DNA from 2 places in the Eubacterium sp. SB2 genome. Region 2 is predicted to be linked to the other one. Evidence: a T-box and tRNA genes for the amino acid it is inferred to sense, from the RefSeq annotation. Region 2 holds a T-box; the other holds one or more tRNA genes.
What was found. A T-box is a leader RNA that pairs with one kind of tRNA and senses whether it is charged. The one in region 2 lies ahead of BN1938_RS07800 (valine--tRNA ligase), so its partner is inferred to be a tRNA-Val.

Region 1 (9,841 bases), on a different contig from region 2:
TCAGATTTCCGATAAACGCAGTGGTATCGAAAAACTCCCCTGTCCGGTAAAGCCGCAGCAGCTCCGCATCAGAATAGGAAGTCTTTGCATCCGCAGGCCTCTGATAACTGGCGATTTCCCCGCCCCTGTCATCTAAAACCTGAATACCCGCCTGATTTGCACGGAGCAGTTCGATTCCGGTCTGTTTTATCTGCGGTTTACCATCTATAAAAGTAATCTGTCTGCCAAAATCCTCTGTGAATGCCTTGGGATAATCGCTTCGCTGCACAGAACCATCGGGAAACTTTACGGTGATAACCGAGAAGAAAAACAGGGCAGAGAAAATAAGGGCGCCGAGAAGCGCCAGTAAAAAGATAAGGTATATATGAAAAGCAGTGCGGTAACCAGATTTTCTCATTTAATCCACCCTTTTCTTCAGCTTATAACCCAGCCCTTTTATTGTTACAAGCTGCCTGGGGCTGGATGGAATATCCTCGATTTTCTCCCTGATATGACGGATATGCACCATAATCGTATTATCACAGATACTGCTGTATTCCCCCCATACATGTTCGTAGAGGCGTTCTTTACTTAAGATTTTATCTGCATTTTCCATCAGATAGGCAAGGAGCAGGAATTCACGGCCTGTAAGGCTTAACTCCTTTCCGGATTTTAGAATGCGGCAGCTTTCTCTGTCCAGGAAAAGGCTGCTCGCAGCAACCGTTTCCGTTTCAGGGGTATGGATGGAGGCCTGATATTGCTGGCGGCGGAGCTGCGCCTTGATCCGGAATACGACTTCCCTGGGGCTGAAAGGCTTGGTGATATAGTCATCCCCGCCGCTGGACAGCCCCAGGATCTTGTCGATATCATCGTTTTTGGAAGACAGAAATAGAATCGAGCAAAAAGAAAATCCGCGTATTTTCTTACATACCTCGATCCCGTCCAGGTCAGGAAGCATAATGTCCAGAACGATAACATCCGGATCAAAGGTTTTGCAGAGCTCTACGGCGTCTGCCCCAGTATATGCCCTTTCAATATTTTGAAAGCCATCCCGACGCAGCACTTCCTCAATCAGGTCAACAATATCCTTTTCATCATCTACTAACAATATTTTATGATTCATGGGCTTTTCCTTCTTAAAAATAATTTAAAAATTCTTCCGCGGCCCTGGTGAGCGGCATTTGTTCGTTATAAGCGATGACCAGTTCTCTTTCCGGCAGTTCCTCTTTGGTCTCCACAACAAAAATACCTTTCTGCCCGCCCGTCATGCAGTAATCGGGGATAAAAGCAATGCCCAGTCCGATGCGGGCGAGGTCGATGAGCAGGTCGTTGCTGGTCAGCTCGATCTCCGGAACCAGATCCAGCTGGTGCTGCTGGAATAACCGATGGAGAAATTCACTCGTTGTGCTGTGCCTATCCAGCATAAGGATCGGATACTGGGAAAGCTGTTTATAGGTTAGCTTCTTCTCTTTCAATTCATGGAATGATTCGTTCGCGATAAATACATCCCGGAATGTTTTGATTTTCTTAATAGAGGAGACGTTGCTCAGATAGTTGTTGGGGTAGTTGACAACAATCAGGTCAACCTGGCCGGATTCCAGCATTTCCACACATTTGATGGAGGTCTGGTTGTTTACTTTGATGTGTGCGCTGGGGAATGCTTTGTGAAATTTTTCAAGATATGGAACCAGGAAATAACGGCAGATCGTGTCACTGGCCCCTATGCGGATCTGGCCTCCCGTGGAAGCGGCATCCAGCAGCTGGGCCTCACCCCGCTGAATCAGATGCATGGCTGGTTCGATATGCCGAAGCAGAATCTCACCTTCCGGGGTCAGAAGGACCCGTTTGGTACTGCGGATAAACAGAGTCTGGTCCAGCTTGCGCTCCAGTGTTTTGATGGACTGGCTGACCGCTGACTGTGAAATAAAAAGCTGTTTTGACGCCTCCGAAAAGCTGAGGGTGGATGCAACATGAAAAAATACTTTGTACAGTTCATAATTGATATCCATTATTAGACCTCCTAATAAGTATTGCTTGTATTATAAGCCAAATTGAGATGAATTACAATCGGTATTATGATAAAATAAAAACGTTAAATAAAATAATATCTGTACTTATTGAATCATAATCTGACGAAGATGTCTTCGACAGGCTGGATATTCGAAATCAATAAGGTATGGTACGACAGGAGATGGCAGGATGAAAAAAGTACATTGGGTATTGGGCGTTATACTATCGCTGTCTGTAATTTTGATCCTTCTGATCACGAGCTTTCAGGCAGCGATGTACGCGGATTTCAGTTTTTATGAAAGAGAGTATGAGAAATACGATGTGCTCCCGGATCTGGACATGAAGATGGAGGATGTGATGTATGTGACCCATGAGATGATGGATTATCTAAAGGGGGACCGGGAGAATCTGGAGGTGATCATTACAGTGGAGGGGAAGGAACAGGATTTCTTTAATGAACAGGATAAGCTGCATATGGCGGATGTGCAGGGACTTTTCATTGGAGGGCTGCGCCTCAGGACTTGGGCTGCTGCAGTATTGCTGATCTGTCTTGCCGTTTTGATTGCGACAAAGGCAAGGTGGAAGTATCTGATTCCCAGGGCGTTTCAGATCGCATTGGGGTTAACGGCGGCGGGAACGGCTCTTCTGGCGTATTTATTTTCCAGGGATTTTTCGGCTGCCTTCACAAAATTTCATGAGATTTTCTTTACAAACGACCTGTGGCTGTTTGATCCGGCCGAGGATTATATGATCAGAATGCTCCCGGAAGGCCTGTTTTCCGATATGGTTATTAGAATTGGTGTTCTCTTTATAGCTGGACTTGCAGTGTTGCTGATCATCAGCATGATATGGAGAAAAAAGTCAAAGATTAACTGTACTAATTAATAAGTTTAATTATATTAATTGTACTAATGAGAAAAAATGTGATAGGATAGAAAAGAGCTGACAAAAGGACACGATACTACTGATGTTCTGGCGGGCAGATTTGCAGCAATGCTGCAGAACAAGTAAGATGAAATTAAAATGTGCGCAGTGAACTGCGGCAGAATAAAATGCAAAGGAGATCGTTTATGAGTAATGTAAGACGTGTTTATGTGGAGAAAAAACCGGAATTTGCTGTTTCAGCTAAGGAACTGCGGCATGAGATTAAACACTATCTGGGAATTCAGACGGTGACAGATGTACGCGTCCTGATCCGCTATGATGTGGAGAATCTTTCCGATACCACTTTTGAAAAAGCATGCAGTGGGATATTTGCAGAGCCTCCTGTTGATACACTTTATCAGGAAAGTTTTCCGATGAAAGAGGAGAGCCATGTATTTTCAGTAGAATATCTCCCGGGACAGTTTGACCAGAGGGCGGATTCAGCAGAACAGTGCGTGCAGTTTATTAAGGAAGATGAAAAGCCGATCATCCGCACTGCGACTACTTATGTAATAGAAGGAACCGTAACGGAAGAAGAATTTGGTGCGATTAAGAACCACTGCATCAACCCGGTGGATTCCAGGGAAACCGGGATGGAAAAACCGGAGACTCTGGTCACAGTATTTGAGGAACCGGAGGATGTTAAAGTATTTGACGGATTCCAGAATATGCCCCAGGAGGAGCTGAAGAAGCTCTATGATTCACTGGGACTGGCAATGACGTTTAAAGATTTCCTGCATATCCAGAAGTACTACAGCGGAGAAGAGCACAGAGACCCGACGATGACGGAGATCCGCGTGCTGGATACCTACTGGTCAGATCACTGCCGCCATACCACCTTCTCCACGGAATTAAAGGAGATTACCTTTGGCGAGGGCGATTATAAAGCACCCATCGTAAATACATACAAACAATATCTCAAAGACCACAGCGAAATCTTTGCCGGCAGAGAGGACAAGTTTGTCTGCCTGATGGACCTGGCCCTTATGGCGATGAGAAAGCTGAAAAAGGAAGGGAAACTCCAGGATCAGGAAGAGTCTGAGGAGATCAATGCCTGCAGTATTGTTGTGCCGATCAAGGTAGACGGCGCGGAAGAGGAGTGGCTGATTAATTTTAAAAATGAGACACACAACCACCCGACTGAGATCGAGCCTTTTGGCGGGGCTGCGACCTGTCTGGGCGGTGCGATCCGCGATCCGCTGTCAGGGAGGACCTATGTATACCAGGCGATGCGTGTGACCGGAGCAGCAGATCCTACCGTGTCTGTAAAGGATACCTTAAAAGGAAAGCTGCCGCAGAAGAAACTGGTACGGGGAGCCGCTGCGGGCTACAGTTCCTATGGAAACCAGATCGGCCTTGCAACCGGAGCGGTCAAGGAGATCTATCACCCGGACTATGTGGCAAAACGTATGGAGATCGGCGCAGTTCTCGGCGCTGCTCCCAGACGTGCAGTCATCAGAGAGACTTCAGATCCCGGAGATATCATCATTCTCCTTGGCGGACGCACAGGGCGCGACGGATGCGGCGGAGCGACCGGTTCTTCCAAGGTCCACACGGAAGAGTCTATCGAGACCTGCGGTGCAGAGGTGCAGAAGGGTAACCCGCCGACAGAGCGTAAGATCCAGCGTTTATTCAGAAGAGAAGAAGTCAGTGCCCTAATTAAAAAATGCAATGATTTTGGTGCGGGCGGTGTCTCAGTTGCCATCGGAGAGCTTGCGGACGGGCTCCGGGTAGATCTGGACAAGGTACCGAAGAAATATGCCGGTCTTGACGGGACTGAGATCGCGATCTCAGAGTCTCAGGAGAGAATGGCTGTTGTTGTCGATCCAAAAGATGTAAAACAATTTCTGGATTATGCAAAGGAAGAGAATCTGGAGGCCGTTGAAGTGGCAGTGGTTACGGAGGCCCCGAGACTGGTACTTTCATGGCGCGGAAAAGAGATCGTTAATATTTCCCGTGCATTCCTGGATACGAACGGCGCCCATCAGGAGACATCCGTCGAGGTGGAGATTCCGAATAAAAAAGATACAATTTTTATAAAGGAAGACGTGCAGGATGTAAGAGGAAAATGGCTTGATATGCTGAGCGATCTGAATGTATGCTCCCAGAAGGGGCTTGTGGAGATGTTCGACGGATCTATCGGCGCCGGCTCCGTATTTATGCCGCATGGCGGAAAGTACCAGATGACAGAGACACAGGCTATGGTTGCTAAGGTGCCGGTGCAAAATGGCAGCACAGACAGTGTTTCCATGATGAGCTATGGTTTTGACCCCTATCTTTCCAGCTGGAGTCCGTATCACGGTGCCGTTTACGCAGTCGTAGAATCCGTGGCTAAGATCGTGGCGGCCGGCGGTGATTACCGGAAGATCCGCTTTACGTTCCAGGAATATTTCCGCAGAATGACAGAAGACCCGAAAAGATGGAGCCAGCCTTTTGCGGCTCTGCTGGGGGCTTATGACGCACAGCTGGGATTCGGCCTGCCTTCCATAGGCGGCAAGGACAGTATGTCTGGAACATTCCAGGATATTGATGTGCCCCCGACTCTGGTTTCTTTTGCTGTCGATATGGCAACGGAGAAGGATATCATTACCCCGGAACTGAAAAAGGCGGGAAATAAGCTGGTATGGATGAGAATCGAGAAGGATGGATATGACCTCCCTGTATACGGCCGGCTGATGGATCAGTACGGAAAGTTCGAGAGCGATATACACAATGGCAGAATTGTATCCGCATATGCCCTGGACCGTCACGGTGTGATGGCTGCCGTCAGCAAAATGGCGTTTGGAAACGGGCTTGGGCTAAAGATAGAGCACAGCATGGATGCCGGAGAACTGTTTGCGCCGGCATTTGGAGATCTGGTTGCGGAAGTGCCTGCTGATCAGGTGGGAGAATTGGCAATCAGTTATACCGTCATCGGTGAGGTGACAGACGACGGTACATTCAGCTATGGGAATGCAAAGATCACTCTGAGCGAGGCGAAGACGGCCTGGACAGAGACCCTGGAGAAGGTATTTGCCACAAGATCTTCTGCAGACAGCAAAGAAGTATTGGAAGACAAATTATATGATACAAAGGATATCCATATATGCAGCCATAAGATCGGGCAGCCAACCGTATTCATCCCGGTATTCCCGGGAACCAACTGTGAATACGACAGCAAGAGAGCCTTTGAGCGCGCAGGCGCGAAGGTGATAACGAAAGTATTTAAGAACCTGGATGCGGAAGACATCCGTCATTCAGTGGCAGAGTTCGAAAATGCCATCACACAGGCGCAGATGATCATGTTCCCGGGCGGTTTCAGCGCGGGTGACGAACCGGACGGTTCTGCCAAATTCTTCGCTACAGCCTTCCAGAATGCCAAGATCAAAGAGGCGGTAGAAAAACTGCTCAATGAGAGAGACGGACTTGCCCTTGGTGTGTGCAACGGCTTCCAGGCCCTGATCAAACTGGGGCTTGTGCCTTACGGAACCATTACAGGCCAGAAGGAGGATTCTCCGACACTGACCTATAACACCATCGGACGCCATATCTCAAAGATGGTATACACAAAAGTGGTGACAAATAAATCTCCATGGCTTCAGGAGGCGTCTCTTGGCGGCGTGTATACGAATCCGGCATCCCACGGGGAAGGGCGTTTTGTTGCCAGTGAAGAATGGCTGGATAAACTGTTTGCCAACGGTCAGGTTGCGACACAGTATTGTGACATTGACGGCGTGATCAGCATGGATGAAGAGTGGAATGTCAACGGCTCTTACCGCGCAATCGAAGGAATCACAAGCCCGGACGGCCGTGTGCTTGGCAAGATGGCGCATTCAGAGAGAAGAGACAACTCGGTTGCCATAAATATTTACGGAGAACAGGACATGAAAATCTTTGAATCCGGTGTGAAATATTTCAAATAGATCTAAATTATTCTAAATAAAAGGGGCCGTATCCGCGATATGAAATATTAAAAAATGGGATACGGCCCGTGTTTATAAGGGGTACCATGTGCAGCGCCGGACGAAGTTTCTGATTTGTTAAAAAAATTTGAAAAAATAGGAAAAAAGGTGTTGACATTTGATGAAAAATAATAGTATAATAGCAAAGCGGGTTGCGGGTGAGACAAACACTTAAACGCAGACCGGGAGAATATGGGATCTTAGCTCAGCTGGGAGAGCATCTGCCTTACAAGCAGAGGGTCATAGGTTCGAGCCCTATAGGTCCCATAACTTTCTAAAATTTCATATGGCGGAATAGCTCAGTTGGCTAGAGCACACGGTTCATACCCGTGGTGTCGCTGGTTCAAATCCAGTTTCCGCTACTGAGAAGCTTCGGAAATTTCCGGAGCTTTTTTGTGTCTGATTATGGCAATACTTATCTAAGTATGTTAGAATCAGAGAATGAAAAATGAAACGGAGGACAAACAAATGAATGAAAAATCCTGGCTCGTGTTGAGAATTGTAGCCGGCCTGTATGTGATCTATCTGGGGTACCAGATCGTAAGCGGGATGCTGACTGAAAGACCCGAAAACATGGTGTTTATGATGACCGCAGGTATCTTGTTTATTGTGATAGGGGCGGTGATCGTGATTATATCCGCAAAAAGCGTAATCGCAATGAGAAACAAATTGCAGAATGAGGAAGAGACATCTTCAGAGGAAGACAATTCTGCAGATACAATAGAAGCAGATCCTGAGAAGGAGACTTCTTCAGAAGAGGAAGATACCGAGGAGGAGTCTGAAGAGGAAATGCCTTACGAGGAGAAAGATGCAGATTCCAGGGAGACGGATTTTTCAGATGACAGAAAAGCGAATCCAAATGATGACAGTGAGAAGAATAACAGAACGAAAACTGCAGAAGCTATGAAGGACGATGCAGCCCAGGACACAGTTACACCTGCAGATACACTGATAGATCTAAACGGGGATACCACGGAAGAATCAATGGAAGAGACTGACGACGAAGAAAAATAGAATATGAATAAGGAGAGACAGAACATGCGTGTAGGTATGGGATATGATGTACACAGGCTGGTCGAAGACAGAAAGCTGATTCTCGGAGGAGTAGAGATACCATATGAGAAGGGACTTCAGGGGCATTCGGACGCAGATGTGGTTGTACATGCCATTATGGATGCGCTTCTCGGAGCTGCGGCACTGGGGGATATCGGAAAGCATTTTCCGGATACAGATCCGCAGTACAAAGGCATTTCCAGCATCAGGCTGCTGGAACATGTAGCAGCACTTCTGGATGAAAAGCAGTTTGTGATTGAGAACATTGATGCAACCATTGTTGCGCAGCAGCCCAAGATGCGCCCATATATAGATGAGATGATAAAGAATGTAGCGGATGCACTGAATCTTATGCCTGACCAGGTCAATATCAAGGCAACAACGGAAGAGGGGCTTGGATTTACAGGGCGCGGAGCGGGGATTTCCTCTCAGGCGGTGTGTGCTCTGGAAAAGATTATGAACTACAGCAGCTACGATGTGACCCCCAATCCAAATGGATGCGAGGGCTGCAAGGGCTGTCCCAGGAAGTAAGAAAAGAGGGAATATAAAATGCAGCTTCGAAAGCTTGACAGCAGTGAACACAGCAGGACAAGAGCGCTGTGGGAGAAGGTATTTCCGGAAGACAGCAAAGCATTTCTGGACTACTATTACTTTATTAAGACCAGGGACAATCAGATCTATGTAATAGAGGAGGATGGGGCCATCCGTTCCATGCTCCAGCTCAATCCCTACATGATGAGGATCGGCGGTACACAGCAGTTATGCAATTATATCATTGCCGTGGCAACGGAGGAGGCGTACAGAAAGAGGGGCTATATGGGCCGTCTGCTCAAAGCCTCTATGATGGACATGTATGAACAGAAGCAGCCATTTACGTTCCTCATGCCCGCAGCGGAGGCCATATACAGGCCTTATGATTTCCGGTTTGTCTACGCGCAGATCAAGGAGGAATCCTGCGGAGAGCCAGGTTCCATGAAGGTCACCATGTCGGACGCCGTTTTATCAGACGCCGGCGCGATGGCCGTATTTTTTAACACCCATTTTGCTGCAGAATATCAGGTCTGCGCCGTGCGGGACGACCAGTATTACCAGACGATGATATTCGAGCAGCAGAGTGAAAACGGCGGTGTAAAACTATTAAAGCATGACGACGATATAGTTGGAATGTTCGCGTTTGCCAGAGAAGAGGATACGCTCGAGATCCGTGAGCCTCTGTACCTGCCCGGATTCGAAGCTGAATTCCAGAAAGCCGTATACCAGATGCGGGCAGAACATAGCGCTCCTGCAAAGATATACGCAGACAGAGAACATGTCCGGAGCAGGAAAGTCCCCCTCATTATGGTACGTATTCTTCACCTGGAGACACTTCTGTCATCTATGAGGGCAAAAGCAGGCGGGGAAATAAACTGCTCCTTTGCAGTACTCGATTCCATCATCACAAAAAACAGCAGAGTCTGGAGGCTGAAGAGCAGCGCGGAGAACCCGGACATACAGGTCTCTGAAACAGAGGACTCAGAAGGAGTACTCACAATAGACGCCCTGACTGCATTGCTGTTCGGGTACCAGACATTAGATGAAATCGGCCGGGAAGAAGGCGTAATACTTACACCACGGCTGAAACAGGAACTGGGAAAATTAGAGCCATTATGCCCCCTCTGCCTTAACGAAATCGTGTGAGCTTGGGGTGTTAGGTTGGAGGGATTGGCGGCGGGGCGCTAAGTAAAAGGTGAGTCCGGTTCGCCCGCCGGGGCTGTGTGTGCCTTTTCTATATCCGACCCGTTTGCTGAGAATCCCTAAGAGAAAAAACAGGGACCAGGGAGGGACTTGCCGCAGTTGGCCCGAATGCCGATGCATTCGCGCCGCCGGCGGCAACAGAATTTGTTTCGGAAAACAAATTCTGCCCTCCCTGGTCCCTGTTTTTTCTCTAAGGGATT
Region 2 (9,841 bases):
ATACAACTCCTGCCAGCGCAAGAATGCGATGCATTTTCCCCGCGTACTGTCCGCCCCTTCGCCACATGGAGATCACCCAGAGAATCACTGCGGCGATACCCACGATCAGCAGGATCAGTTCAAATGTGTTAAAGTAATTGCCTGTCAGGGCCAGCGCGTCCGAAAGTACCTTCAGGTCCTGGGCATTAAAAGGCGTCACCCTTTTCAGAAGCAGATACCCATTGCAAGTTCCCAGAAACAGCCAGAATACACTGAGCAGTATTCTGGCAAACAGTCTCCGCCTGACAAGATAGACAACGGAAAATGTGGCAAATATCAGGAATGCATTGAACAAAAATACTTTTGGCGATCCCACCATGTAGTCCCATGCCTCAAACAGAGAATGACGGGAGATCACCTCAATCAGCAGGTTCAGCACACATGCCAGCAGGAAATGCAGAATCAGTGAGATCCTGTCCATAAACCTGTATACCGGCTGCATCTTCTTCGCAAACTTACTGTTGCGGCGCTGTTCCAGAATCTGCTGCCGCCGCTCCCTTCTCTCTTTCCAGTGCGCTTTGACATCTTCCTTTTTTAAGTTTTTTATTTTATGAAAAAAGCCTTTTATATCAGGTTTCCTGATTTGAATGTGTTTCATTTATGACCTCTCTTACTATTTCTTCAAGCCTTCCATTCTCTCCTGTACCTGTTTTAACATCTGCGTGTATTTCTCCAGCTTTTCACGCTCTTCCTGAACCTTTGCCTCCGGCGCTTTACTGATAAACTTTTCGTTTGACAGCATCCCTTTGGCTCTCGCGATTTCTTTTGTCAGTTTCTGCTCTTCCTTCTTCAGTCGCTCCATTTCCTGTTCAAAATCAACCAGATCTTCTAACGGAAGATAGACGGATGCGCCGGGTACTACAATGGATACTGCATCTTCGCCAACGCCCTGCTTTTCTGCGCTGATATAGAGCTCTGCGGCATTCATCAGAGGCTTAACCGAATCAGACAATGCGGTAAAGCCGTCGCACAGCGCTTTTTCCCCGCTTACAATAAATACCTTTGTTTTGCGGCTGTTCTCCACGTTCATCTCCGCACGGATATTGCGGATTCCCCGGATTACCTCTTTCATATGGTCCAGAACAATCTCGGATGCGTCAAAACTCCACTCTTCCTTATAAACAGGCCAGTCAGACATCATCAGAGATTCCTCTTCCGGCACGAGCGCCTTATAGATCTCCTCTGTTACGAACGGCATAAACGGATGAAGCATCTTAAGCGCCTGCCCGAGAACGGTCTTTAACGTCCACAGTGCACAATTGGCAGCCTGCGGATTCTCCTCCTTATGGTAAATACGGAATTTTGCCATTTCGATATACCAGTCACAGAATTCATCCCATATAAAATCATAAACTTTCTGTACGGCGATTCCAAGCTCGAATTTATCCATATTTTCTGTCACATCTTTTGCCAGGGTGTTGACTTTGGACAAGATCCATTTGTCCTCCTCTGCCAATTCCGCAGTCCCCGGCTGTGTCAGCGTTTCATTTTCAATGTTCATCAGAATAAAGCGGGAAGCGTTCCATACCTTATTGGCAAAGTTTCTGCTTGCCTCCACTCTTTCATTATAAAATCTCATGTCATTCCCAGGCGCATTACCGGTTACCAGCGTCAGGCGGAGTGCATCCGCACCGTACTGGTCGATGATCTCCAGCGGGTCAATCCCATTGCCCAGTGATTTGCTCATCTTGCGCCCCTGAGAATCTCTCACAAGACCATGGATCAGCACTGTATGGAAGGGGGACCTGCCTGTATGCTCGAATCCGGAAAATACCATACGTATTACCCAGAAGAAAATGATGTCGTATCCTGTTACCAGTACGTCTGTCGGATAAAAGTAGTCCAGATCTTCTGTCTTCTCCGGCCATCCCAGTGTGGAGAACGGCCACAGCGCTGAACTGAACCATGTATCCAGGGTATCTTCATCCTGTGTAAAATGGCTGCAGCCGCAGTGCGGACAGGTCTGCGGAACTTCTTTTGCGACAACGAACTCTCCGCATTGATCACAGTAATAAGCCGGAATTCTATGGCCCCACCAGATCTGTCTGGAGATACACCAGTCTTTGATGTTCTCAAGCCAATGCAGGTAGATCTTATCAAAACGTTCCGGCACAAACTTCAGCTCGCCTGTCTTCAAGGCATTGATCGCCGGTTTTGCCAGTTCTTCCATCTTGACGAACCACTGCTGTTTGATCAGCGGTTCCACCGTTGTGCTGCATCTGTCATGGGTTCCGACATTATGAGAATGAGGCTCAATCTTCACAAGATATCCCTGTGCTTCCAGATCCGCAACGATAGCCTTTCTCGCCTCATAGCGCTCCATCCCCGCGTACTTTCCGCCTTTTTCATTGATCGTGGCGTCATCATTCATGATATTGATTTCTTCCAGATTATGACGCTTTCCTACCTCAAAGTCATTCGGGTCATGAGCCGGTGTAATCTTTACCGCACCGGTACCAAATTCCTTGTCAACGTAGTAGTCGGCCACAATCGGTATCTCCCGGTTTACAAGCGGAAGCACTGCCGTCTTTCCCACAATATCGCTGTACCGCTCATCATCCGGATGTACCGCAATTGCAGTATCACCAAGCATAGTCTCGGGACGTGTCGTCGCAATCTCCAGGAATCTGTCCGTTCCTGCGATCGGATACTTGATATGCCAGAAGAAACCGTCCTGCTCCTCATGCTCTACTTCCGCATCGGACAGAGAAGTCTTGCATACCGGACACCAGTTGATGATTCTGGAGCCTTTATAAATATATCCCTTTTCATACAGTTTGATAAAGACGTCTTCAACAGCCTTGGAACAACCTTCATCCATGGTGAAACGTTCTCTGTCCCAGTCACAGGAAATCCCCAGCTTTTTCAGCTGGTTTTCAATCGTTCCGGCATATTCTTCCTTCCACTGCCAGGTTCTCTCAAGAAAGCCTTCTCTTCCCAGCTCTTTCTTGTCGATTCCCTCTTCTTTCAGCTGATTCGTTACCTTGACTTCCGTAGAGATCGCAGCATGGTCTGTTCCCGGAATCCACAAGGCATTGTAGCCCTCCATCCTTTTATAGCGGATCAGGATATCCTGCAGCGTATTATCCAGTGCGTGTCCCATGTGGAGTTTCCCCGTAATATTCGGAGGCGGCATCACCGTAGTAAACGGCTTTCTGCTCCTGTCAATTTCCGCATGAAAATACTTGTTTTCGCACCATTTCTCATAAGTCTTGTCTTCAATTTCTTTCGGATTATAAGTCTTTGCCAATTCTTTGCTCATAGTTTCCTCCTTGTTCTCCCTCATAAATATCGTACTCTTATCTCTGTACCAGCCAAAAGTCTTATGTACAGTTTTCTCTGATCAGGTGTCCGCCCCATCACTTTAGTGACTCGAATGCCATGCAGCATGGTGCACTGCCCGTGAATAGCAACCCGCTTTTTCACGGATTTTTCACAGTTTTTTGAATTTAAAAAGCCCTTTACTATAAGTAAAGGGCGTTATATACGCGGTACCACCTTAATTTTATGTCCTTTTTGTTCTTCGAACCTGCTGCTTCTGCCTGCAGTCTGTCACTGACAAAACAGTATACGGACATCTCTAAAGTCCTGTAACGCGGACAACTCCGGGATATCCTACTGAATGTGCTCTTGTTCAGATATCCGGTTCAGAAGCTACCTTCCACGATCCTCACCTGAAACCACCTTACAGCCAACGGATGGTTCTCTCTGCCAGAAGCGATCATGTACTCCTCTTCCTCAACACCTTTGTATATGATTACCGGACGTCTGTTACGGCCGATAAGATATTAATAAAATGTTAACTTTATATTAACTACAAACTATCATATCTTTCGGACGTTAATTTGTCAAGGTTGTTTAACGAATATTAAGAATTCTGTATTGCCAAACAAACGTATTATACAATATCTATTTTCACAATAATTTGCAGTCACTCAAAATCTTTTCTATTGCCTCCCACGCAGAAAGAGATGGATTTTCTTTATAATATTTGTATCCCCTATATTCAAGCAATCTATATCCATTCTCATTGTTTTTCTGCATGATTTTTCTTGCACGTTCAATAGCGTCAATTACATTAGAAAGATTCATTTTACTCAAACATCGTTTAAAATTATCCTCATGTTTATATTCATCCATGTTCTCAAATTTCTCACCAAAGGCTTTATTAATTGGTGTAATGTACTGCTTTCTATGAGTGAATGAAGCATTACAATTTGCCATGTGCAATATAATCCATAAATCGAAAGTAGAATTACTATATCCTGATTTATACTTTATCTGCTTGCCTATTTGCTCTGCTTTCTTCATATTGTCCATAGCATCTTGGAATCCTTGAACATGATTAGGCTCATCGCTTTCATAATCAAAGAAATGATATACCTTAATCTCTCTTGTGACTGTCAAAGATTTTGCGTGTTTTAGTGGATTCTTTTTCACCGGACAATCAATCGAAACTTTACAAACAGATTCTTCCGTATTGTTAATAAGGTCTTGCAACCATTTCAAATACCATTGCTCTGTTTCTCCCTCGACACTAAAATAGTATTTATTGGTCGGCTTTCTCTTTGCCATCGCTACACCTCACCTTCTCGATCCAAAATCTCCTCAAAGATTGGTGTAAAATCAATATCCTTAATCGCACCATACTGGCTTATAAAGTATTTGCCCATATAATCTTCATGTTTACGGACACCCTTGTCACCCGTTGTTCCAAAATCAGACAACGCATACAAGATACTCTGGTGGCTGTCATCATCACGTTCGACGAATTTAATCTCATCTCTCCTGAAGAGATTGGAGTTTAAAAAAATGGGATTATGTGTATTAAAAATCAACTGTGCATGGTGAATATTAATATCATCATTATGAAAAACATTGATAATACTCATCAATGCCATTGGGTGAATAGACGCATCAAATTCATCAACTACCAGCGTTCCTCCGGTCTGAATTGCTTTTATAACTAGCGGAAACATATTGATAAATCGGATTGTCCCATAAGATTCAAAAATCTCCGCTGCAATAGCCGCATTCTTTTTATTCTTCATATCCCGAAAAACAGAATACAGTTTTGCGTCCGGCTCATCCTCACTTATAACATACCCTACTGCATTTGAGTTAATTCCAAATAGTTTTGCCGCTTTATCAGTTGTCTTTTCCACATAAACTGCCTTTTTCTTAGGATCAGCAAATCTTTTAATTAACTGCATAGAATCGGCACGATAGATTACCATAAACTTATTTGTAAACCAATCTACAATCAATTTTGTAAATTTCTGTGAGAAAACAAGCTTAAATCCATTTGTTAAAAACAGTTCTTCCTTACTTATACTGTTCTTCGCAATCTCGCTTACGCTTTCTATATTTTGCGCTGTTACATCAGAAAGGTACTCTTTAATAACTTTCATATTTCCAATATACAAATCATTGGCACGCTGAAAAATTGGTTCTCCATTTACAAAAAGCTTTTCTGATACGATTTTTCTCGGATATTCCTCATCAAGGAACACTCCTAAATCAATCTCCAATTCATATAAAATTCTAAATTTATCTCCTGCATCTTCCTCATAAAACTCGACGGAAAAACAAACTGGCATTCCTTCTGTTTCATTATTGTTTGGTATCAGCTCTAATGCTGCCGCTGCCGGATTTGGCGAAGATTTCTCCTCGGAATTTCTAATATTTCCTCGTAATACAATCGCACGAAGGACATCCATTGCACCTATAATATTTGTTTTTCCGGCGGCATTCGGTCCATAAATTACGGAGGAACTCAAACCACGGATTTCTTTTCCTTTTACCTTCGTTTTCATCAAACTGTAATCTAAGCCTTTCTGCTTTGGTGCAGCTACCATAGAAAAACTAGATTCTTCCACAAATGATTTATAATTCTTTGTCTTGAATTCAAGAAGCATATAACCCCCCCATTCCGCTAAATACTTGCAAAATCTTATAACGATTATATGCTAATTATTATAATTATTCAATACTTTTATTCTGATTTTGCATTCTTCCCGCAAAATCGCATCTTTTTATTTCGATCAATCCCATAATTTTCCACATGTGCCCTACTCCCCGGCCATAACCACATCTTCAAATATGATAGGTTCTCTTAAGTCATCCTGTTCTAAATCATAAAAGAAACGGTTCATTTCCAATTTTGCTACGTGTCGTGCATACAATACGGAAGACGGACTCACATCCAGTTCATAATATTCCGGTCTCTTTCCCGTCAATTCGGGAATCTCTTTTTTGGTGTATCCGCCTCCACCCAAAACATGATATCTGATATCAGTCAAACTAACATCACGAATTTTCCTTTCCGGTGTTCCCACAACAAAAATCCCATCCATAGAACCCGGCTTTTCCTGTGATGTATTGTCTATAATAATATTCTTAAAATAAAGGCCGTCTATCCCCTTGCTGCTGTCTCGGGCACTCTCTTCCAAGACCCCCATTTTACAAAAATTGGAAGTAACAAATATGAGTCTGGTTACATTTCTCATAATAATATTGCTCATAAGCACATCATGGATCCTCCCGCTCTCCGCCGCCTGAATTTTAAATCCACTGCAAAGAGTATCATGAAAAATGCAATCGGAAATAACCACATCTTCAATATCCCCGCTGTTTAATAACCCGATTCGGACTGCCGCCCACCTGCTCTTCATAACACAGTTCCTGACTATGATATTGCGGCTTACCCTTCCCGCCACGGAATTTTGGATGCACAGACAGTCATCACTGGTATCCATATTACAATCTGAGACAAAAACATTCCTGCAGCTGTCAAAATCCAGACCGTCACCATTATAATGGCGGCTGCTAATATCTATTCCTCTGATATGTATATCTTCACATTCTATAAACGCTGTGCTCCAACCTGCAGGCATCGTTATATTTACATCTTCCATCCAAATATTTTTACATCTAAGGAACCGGAAAAGCATGGGATGGATTATGTCCGGTTTCCCATCCTCATAGAATTCTGCTCCATTTCCATTGATCGTGCCTCCATATATTTGTATATTTACGCAATCTTCTGCATAAATCAGACACTTGTCCAGGAAGTGTTCGTCAGCATATCTATTATTATGACGAATTTAAAAATGACCGAATTTCCATAAATTTTGAACGTGCATCCTATTTACTTGTGGACAGAATGATCCAGCTCGGACATAAAAATATTGCATTTCTCGGTGATACTGCGGGTTTTACTGAAGGGCGGATAAATTTATTCGATTATGAAGGGCGTTTTCGAGGATATGTCATGGCCCTCCTTGCCAACCAGATTAGCCTCTCCCCCGAGTTTATCATCAATATCAACTGGGAGATGGAAAAAGCATATACAGAAACCAAAAAACTGTTAGCATCGCAGGATAATATAACTGCCATTTTCGCAGCAAATGACAAAGTTGCTATTGGGGCAATGCGTGCCATCCAAGAGCACGGTTATTCTATCCCGGAAGATATTTCCGTAACAGGATGTGATAACATTGAGTTTTCCCAATATGTCACTCCTCCTCTTACAACAATTGCTTATCCGAGAAGCGAGTTGGGGCGGGAGGCTGTACGCATATTGCTGGAAAAAATCCATTCATCAGATCCTATTACTAAGTCCTGCACAAGAAATATACAGTTTGCAGCTCAAATAATAGAAAGGAAGTCTGTATCCGTTTGTCCAAGCAATTAGAGGAAATCATTGCATCATTTCCAGAGACGCAAAAGAACTCTCTGAATTCAGAGTTCTTTTTGAATAAATTTTATGTTTTCTGAATTTTCTGTATTGCCATTTCTGTAGAAAATGCTATAATTCTCGTATGGGGTATTAGCGCAGTTGGGAGCGCGCAACATTCGCATTGTTGAGGCCACGGGTTCGAATCCCGTATACTCCATAGCATGAGGCATAACTTATATAATCAGGAAGTTATGCCTATTTCTATGCCGCATAAGCTCTAGTACATCGTAAAATAAGTAACTGACTCATAAGCTGAGATAAATTTTCGAGAGTGCTGCTCCACAAACGTAGGCGTAGTGGGGCTACGCTGAGGCTTTTGCGTCTGTGCTATCGGAAAATTAGGCCAGCGAAACAGTAAGGGATTTAGATTGGCTTATACTAGGCCGCGTGTTATAATAAAGTATATAAAAACAATGTGAATTGAATGAATCGGGTAGCGTCATGGTTAAAATCATAAATAAAGGAGTGATTGTAATGAAAGACATACATGACATACTTATGGAATTTTCCCAGGAAATAAAGCAGGTTTTAGGGGACAAACTAACTAAAATTATTCTTTACGGTTCATATGCCCGTGGTGAACAAAAAGAAAATTCAGATATAGATATTATGGTATTGACGACATATACAGATGAAGAAATTGAAAAGATAGAAACAAAAATTTTTGATATTGCATTTGATTTCGAAATGAAATACTTTTTGGATATCAGTGTTATTATTAAGAATGAGAAGCACTTTAACTACTGGTTGGGATCATTACCTTTTTATGATAACGTAGAGAGGGAGGGCGTTGTACTAGATGGATGACAGACAAAAAGAATTAAGTAATTACAGATTGCAGGAAGCGAAAGACAGTTTAAGCGTGGCAAAACATTGCTTAGAGAATTCCTTATATAAGGATTCAATTAACAGGTCTTATTACTCTGCTTTCTACGCGATTAAAGCAGTCCTTGCAATGGGAACGGTAGATTTTAAACGGCACAAAGATGTAGTTGCATATTTTAATCAGCATTATGTTGCTAAAACAATTTTTTCAAAAGAATTGGGAAGAAAACTTGCAACTTTGAAACGTTTGAGAGAAAAAAGTGATTATGATGACTTTTATTTTGCATCCAGAGAACAGGCGCAAACTCAACTAGAGACTGCAGAGTTAATTGTAGAATCTATTATAGAGTATTTAAATGCACAAAAGTAAGTAGAGTATTCAGCGAGACGGATGCCGTGCAGCGAGGTGCACGGCACGGTCTGAACAGTAACTGAATAGTAACAGGAACACAGAAAATATAAAACTTTTCGCTTGACATTTGATATTTTTAATGTTATGATACAAAAAGTATTTTAAATAAAGTCTTGATTTCGCATATATTCGGTAGTCATTTTTTTATTAATGATTACGTATATATGCTTTTTTTAGTTTTATAGAAAATGCACAAAAAAAATTAGGAGGTACCTACTATGAATAACGGTACAGTAAAATGGTTTAACGCACAAAAAGGATTTGGATTTATCACAAACAACGAAAACGGAGAAGATGTATTCGTACATTTTTCAGGGCTGGCAATGGACGGCTTTAAGTCTTTAGAAGACGGACAGAACGTTACATTTGACATTGCTCAGGGCAATCGCGGCCTCCAGGCTGTCAATGTCTGTGTTGCATAATCCAGGTTTAACCGAACGGATGCATAACAGTTCAGGCCTGCCCGAACTGTTTTACACGGATTATAATTTCCGGCTAAAAATGCCAGGAGAGCTGAGTTGCTGACCGCACCTCGCTTTCCTGGCATTTTTTGTTGACTGATCCGATTCAGAAGCATTAACATACTCAAAGGACATCCCCTATACAGGCCCCCAAAGGGCAGCACTGTAATATAACTTCAGAGCAATCTATCCGCTTCCAAAAAGTCAATTGACGGGGAGTTTACTCTCCCAGCTGTTTCAGTTTAGAAATCATATCCACGATGGAATAGCCATAGTTATCTGCCGTAGCCCAGCCATACCCTTCCGGGTTCTCCTGCTGCCCCAGCCATTCCACATAGGGCGCTGACCCCTTGGTCACATATT

Region 1: it encodes a tRNA-Val, which carries the amino acid that the T-box ahead of BN1938_RS07800 (valine--tRNA ligase) is inferred to sense. The anticodon was not compared.

The regions. Positions count from the first base shown of each region.
Region 1 is NZ_LN865153.1:1,575,117-1,584,957, forward strand. It holds gene BN1938_RS19335 (HAMP domain-containing sensor histidine kinase) at 1-397, opposite strand, end outside; gene BN1938_RS19340 (response regulator transcription factor) at 398-1,102, opposite strand; gene BN1938_RS19345 (LysR family transcriptional regulator) at 1,116-1,988, opposite strand; gene BN1938_RS19350 (TIGR01906 family membrane protein) at 2,179-2,874, shown strand; gene BN1938_RS19355 (phosphoribosylformylglycinamidine synthase) at 3,060-6,815, shown strand; tRNA gene BN1938_RS19360 (tRNA-Val) at 7,049-7,121, shown strand; tRNA gene BN1938_RS19365 (tRNA-Met) at 7,143-7,216, shown strand; gene BN1938_RS19370 (hypothetical protein) at 7,323-7,868, shown strand; gene ispF (2-C-methyl-D-erythritol 2,4-cyclodiphosphate synthase) at 7,893-8,438, shown strand; gene BN1938_RS19380 (GNAT family N-acetyltransferase) at 8,457-9,584, shown strand.
Region 2 is NZ_LN865152.1:42,095-51,935, forward strand. It holds gene BN1938_RS07795 (LTA synthase family protein) at 1-637, opposite strand, end outside; gene BN1938_RS07800 (valine--tRNA ligase) at 653-3,301, opposite strand; T-box leader at 3,510-3,790, opposite strand; gene BN1938_RS07805 (RloB family protein) at 3,955-4,614, opposite strand; gene BN1938_RS07810 (AAA family ATPase) at 4,617-5,957, opposite strand; gene BN1938_RS07815 (glycoside hydrolase family 28 protein) at 6,111-7,145, opposite strand; gene BN1938_RS07820 (LacI family DNA-binding transcriptional regulator) at 7,166-7,735, shown strand; tRNA gene BN1938_RS07825 (tRNA-Ala) at 7,865-7,937, shown strand; gene BN1938_RS07830 (nucleotidyltransferase domain-containing protein) at 8,255-8,587, shown strand; gene BN1938_RS07835 (HEPN domain-containing protein) at 8,580-8,975, shown strand; gene BN1938_RS07840 (cold-shock protein) at 9,236-9,439, shown strand; gene BN1938_RS07845 (glucosaminidase domain-containing protein) at 9,699-9,841, opposite strand, start outside.